DNA from 2 places in the Arthrobacter sp. D2-10 genome. Region 2 is predicted to be linked to the other one. Evidence: riboswitches for the same ligand, from Rfam matches in the RefSeq annotation. Region 2 holds a riboswitch; the other holds the start of a gene.
What was found. A riboswitch is a leader RNA that binds a small molecule or an ion and turns the genes downstream of it on or off. The one in region 2 is predicted to bind cyclic di-AMP.

Region 1: it holds a riboswitch for cyclic di-AMP, as region 2 does, so the genes downstream of both, M1D74_RS09575 (LysM peptidoglycan-binding domain-containing protein) here and M1D74_RS02605 (M23 family metallopeptidase) in region 2, are expected to answer to the same signal.

The regions. Positions count from the first base shown of each region.
Region 1 covers NZ_CP096431.1:2,056,677-2,059,116, reverse strand. Annotated here, with positions in the region: gene mutM (bifunctional DNA-formamidopyrimidine glycosylase/DNA-(apurinic or apyrimidinic site) lyase) at 1-661, shown strand, start outside; gene M1D74_RS09580 (YtxH domain-containing protein) at 739-1,020, shown strand; cyclic di-AMP (ydaO/yuaA leader) riboswitch at 1,166-1,323, shown strand; gene M1D74_RS09575 (LysM peptidoglycan-binding domain-containing protein) at 1,328-2,224, shown strand; gene M1D74_RS09570 (NAD-dependent epimerase/dehydratase family protein) at 2,406-2,440, opposite strand, start outside.
Region 2 covers NZ_CP096431.1:532,748-535,187, forward strand. Annotated here, with positions in the region: gene M1D74_RS02600 (metal-dependent transcriptional regulator) at 1-480, shown strand, start outside; cyclic di-AMP (ydaO/yuaA leader) riboswitch at 610-799, shown strand; gene M1D74_RS02605 (M23 family metallopeptidase) at 1,050-1,814, shown strand; cyclic di-AMP (ydaO/yuaA leader) riboswitch at 1,961-2,122, shown strand; gene M1D74_RS02610 (hypothetical protein) at 2,128-2,440, shown strand, end outside.

The DNA of each region.
Region 1 (2,440 bases), 1.5 Mb from region 2:
CGACGAGAAACACCTGAAAGTACGCCTCACGCTTTCGTCCACTGGCGGAGCCGATCCGCTGCCGGAAGAACTCCGCTTTGTCGACCAGCGAATCTTCGGGGTTCTCTTTGTCACCAGCATGGTGACGACGCCGGATGGTTTTCCCGGCGGACTGGGGGAGGACCCGGCGCCGTTGGTGCCTGTTGAGGCAGCACATATCGCCAGGGACCCGCTGGACCCGGCTTTTTCCTTCGATTCCTTCTTCGGCAAACTGCGCGCCAGGCGTACCGGGCTGAAACGCGCGCTCCTTGACCAGACACTTATCTCCGGTGTGGGCAACATCTATGCCGACGAATCGCTCTGGGCCGCAAAGCTTCATTATGCGCGAGCTACGGATACCCTTCGCCGGGCGGAGGCGTCACGGTTGCTTGAGGCGTGCCGGAGCGTCATGAGTCGGGCATTGGATGCGGGGGGAACCAGCTTTGATTCCCTGTACGTCAACGTGAATGGAGCATCCGGTTACTTCGCGCGCTCGCTCAACGCGTATGGCCGGGAGGGTGAGCCCTGCCGAAGGTGTTCTGCGAGCGGCCTGGAGTCGCGAATACGGCGGGAAACGTTCATGAATCGCTCCTCCTACACGTGCCCCCGGTGTCAGCCCAGGCCGCGCAACGGGCGCTGGTGAGCGTCACAGGACGTGACAAAAGTAAGTAAGCTGACTAGATTCGAAACCTGGGTATCCGACACGTCAGGAGAATCGCAATGAAGAACAAGTTGGTATTTGCGGCAGGCATGGCGGCAGGCTACGTCATGGGTGCGCGGGCCGGTCGCGCGAGCTACGAGCAGATCAAGGTCAAAGCGAATGAGCTTTGGAAGAGCCCGAAGGTCCAGGACAAGGTCTCTCAGGCATCCGAGACGGTAAAGGCGAAGGCTCCGGAGGTGCAGGCGCAGGCTGAGCAGGTGTTGAAGAAGGCGCAGTCCGCAATGCATCGCGGCAACGATCAGGACGCTCCCAAGAGCCCCACCGACGAATACAAGATCTGACGCTAGGGCCCTGTAGGGCACGCGGGAATGGCCTCTCTGTGATCGAAACGTGACAATTCAACCAAAGGAATGTAACGTTATGGATACGCCGGGTTCAAAAGCCCGGCTTCCTTCTGGTGGATTTGCCTAATCCTGCCGCCGCTGGAAGGTCCGTTCGCTACACATCGCGGCAGGAGCGGGGGAACCAGATAGTGGGCTTCTTCAGAAGTCCTAGGGGTGAAGACGAATCGGCCTAAGGCTGATTGTCCGGGTGGCTCCCATCCGAATCCGACAGCTAACTCCGCAGGCATTGGGAGAGGCAATTTCCGTGTCCAAAAACCGTCATATCGCGCGCCACCGTGCAACTTCGCCCAGCACCATGCAGCTTGTGTCCAAGGCCGTCAGCGCTCACGCTGGCACCGTTGGCCGGCCTGCGGCCGTTGTTGTAGCAGCTTCCGGAATTCTCTTCGGAGCTGCACTCCCGGCAAGCGCGGGAACCACCACCACTACTACTTCGGCTGCAGTCCAGGCGCCTGAGGTCAGCGTTCAGGCGGCGTCCGCCCCCGTAGCGCCGGCTCCTGCTGCACCGGCCCCCGCCGCTGCGGCTCCGACCCACACGGTCAAGTCCGGCGACACCCTCGGCTCGATCGCTGCCAGCTATGGTGTCAGCCTGGACGCCGTGTTCGCTGCGAACGGCCTCGGCTGGGATTCGATCATCTACCCGGGCCAGGTCATCAGCCTGTCCGGTAGTGCTGCTGCGGCTCCGGCCCCTGCTGCGGCTCCGGCTCCTGCTGCTGCTCCTGCACCGCAGGTTCAGGCTGCTCCGGCTCCCGCCCCGGCTCCTGCTCCGGCTCCTGCTGAGAGCAGCACGATGAACATCACCACCGCATCCTCGACCAAAATTCAGGTTGCAGAAGGCTCGGGCAGCGCCACCGGCGCAAGCATCCTCGCTTCGGCTCGGGCCCAGCTCGCGGCCGGTCTGATCCAGGACTGCACCGTCCTGCTGGAGCGCGCACTGGGAACCGGCGACCTCGGCCCGGCACAGTTCGCCGCCTACGGCACCCCTGTCAGCACCCCGGCACCAGGTGACATTGTCATCAGCGCCGGACACGTGGCCGTCTACGCCGGCAACGGCCAGGTCATCAGCAGCGGCATGAACGGTGCAAACCTCACCATGCAGCACCCGCTGAGCGATCTGGGCGCAGTGTCCTTCTACCGCGCGTAGCAGGCACCTGCGGCCACTGTGGCTCGCACCGCATAGCTGTTCAACATAAAAGGGAGAACCGGGAATCCGGTTCTCCCTTTTGTTTCCCACGTGTATTTCCGCCGTTCTGCCATCTGCCAGCATTGCCGTTCGGCTCGCCTGTGCCGTTGAGCGAGGCGGGATCCTCACGGTGGGACGAGGATCAGATGGCAACACCGTAGTGGTCAGCCAGCCGTG
Region 2 (2,440 bases):
GCCACTGAGGTGATGCGCAAGCACCGGCTGGCGGAGCGGCTGCTTTCTGACGTCATCGGCCTCGACTGGGCGTACGTCCACGACGAGGCATGCCGTTGGGAACATGTGATGAGCGAGCGCGTTGAGCGGAGGCTGTATGAGCTGCTCGGTCAGCCGACGCAGTCGCCCTACGGCAACCCGATTCCCGGCCTCGAAGCAATCGGGGGTACTCCCTCCGAGCTCCAGACAATGGGTGTGTGCACTCTCACAGAGGCCATGGCAACATACGTCCCGGGATCGAGCGTGACCCTCGTACGTCTCGCTGAGCCGATCCAGGTTGATCCTGAGTTGCTGACCCAGCTCGACGAGGGCGGCCTCCGTCCCGGAGCTCGCATGACGCTGCAGGCTGTAGGCGAATACGTGTCCGTGCGGGTGCCCGATGTCGAAGGTGCATTGGAGCTTCCGCCCGAAGTCGCGTCGCACGTTTTCGTCGCGGTTTAGTTTCCGCCCCGACGGTCCGGACAGACCCGCTGGATTCCCGAAGGATATCCACAGCATGGTTACGGAATGATTACTTTTGGTCCGTCCGAGCTATAGTTAATCCCTGGCGCTGATACTTCAGCGTTACCTGGTTCGCATGCCTAACCCTGTCAGCGAACGCAGTGTTTAAAGATGGACAGGGGCGGAGGACCCACAACCGGTGATGGCTTGCCATGACCTTGGGGTGAAGTCCGGGTGCTGCCACTACGCGCGTATCCGGGCCGAGTTTTCTCATACTCGAATCCGACAGCTAACTTCGCAGGCGGAAATGAGAGAGGGTCTCCTTGTCGAACACTGCTTCGGGGCGCCGCCGTGCCAGCGCCCCGGTCGCTGAAGCGCGGCCACGCGACGCCCACAGGCGGGAGCGGGCCGAGCGAATCGCCAGTCAGGCAGCGGTGCACGCAGCCGCTTCGCCTGCCCCGGTGTCTTCACCTTCCCCGGCTTCGCCACGTCTGACGGTGCCAGAGGCGCCTCGCTGTGCAGCCGCTCCAATGTCACGGTGTGAAGCCCGCACTGGTTCCGTTGCGTCCGTGAGCAGCGGAACGTTCGCGCAGCCAGCGGCGCTGCGCCCCCGCGATGGCCAGAGGATTGAACGACGACGACGCGCTGTCACCGCTCGCCGCGACGTCTCCTTCGCCGGGATCAGCCAGAAGGTCGCCATTGCAGCCGCCGCATCGGGCATGGTACTGACCGTCGCACTTCCCACCACCGCCGCAGTCGTGCCCGCAGAGGCTCAGGTAGCTGCCGCCGCTTCGGCCGAGCAGGCAGAGCCGCAACCCATCCAGGCGGCCGCGGGCGCCGAGGTTTCGTTTGACCGCGCTGCCCTTCACGGCAAGTTCGATCCGGACGCCAAGCTCGTGGAGATTGTTTCTGCATCAGGTGGAGACATCGTGGCGGATGAGTCGAAGGGATCGCTCTCCGCGCCGCTGGACCACGTGGTGATGAGTTCGCCCTTCGGGACCCGGGTGAGCCCGATCACCGGTGCCGGGGAGCTCCACACCGGGCAGGACATGAGCGAGGCCTGCGGCACTGCTGTCAGAGCAGCAGCGGCCGGCACCGTGACGTTCGCGGGCTGGCATGCCTACGGCGGCGGCAACCGTGTGGTGGTCAAGCACGCCAACGGGTTGGAGACCACCTACAACCATCTGTCGGCGATGGATGTCACTGTGGGCCAGGTTGTGGACCGCGGGGAAGCCATCGCCCGGGTGGGTTCGACGGGTGCCTCAACGGGCTGCCACCTGCACTTTGAGGTGCTTGTCGACGGCAAGAACGTCGACCCAATGGGCTGGCTCTGAGCCGTTGCTCAGGTCGTCGTAACCATGAACACACCGTTCCGTGACCTGAATGTGACATACCTGATTTTCTGATGTACCGTTTCACTCGTGCCAAATCGCAGGGGGTTTGGCACTCTCGCGCAGATCGCCTAGCTCTGCCACTGCACGAGATCCGTTCGCAACAATCGCATGGCAGGGGCGGGGGAACCAATTGCGGGCTTCTTCTTCAGAAGTCCTTGGGGTTAAGTCGCTGGATCTGAGACGATCCGCGGCCGGGTGACTCCCATCCGAATCCGACAGCTCACCTCGCAGGCGTAGGGAGAGGCAATTTAACGTGTCAAACAGCTCTGCGCTGGGCCGCCACCGTGCGGTGCCGGCTCATACAAACTCGCTCGCAGCCATTTCGAAGGCTGTTTCTTCTAACGCAGGTTCCGTAGGACGCCAGGCAGCAGTCATCGTCGCCGCTTCCGGCCTCGTACTCACCGCCGGTCTTCCCGCTCACGGCGCATCTGACGCCCAGCGTTCAGCCCAGGCCGTCGGAACCCTCAGCGCAGTCGCTCAGCCAACCGCCGTCAGCGCATCCGCGGATGCAGCAGTTTCATTCGAGCGCGCAGCCGTCGAAGCCGTCGCTGCTCCCGAGATCGAAG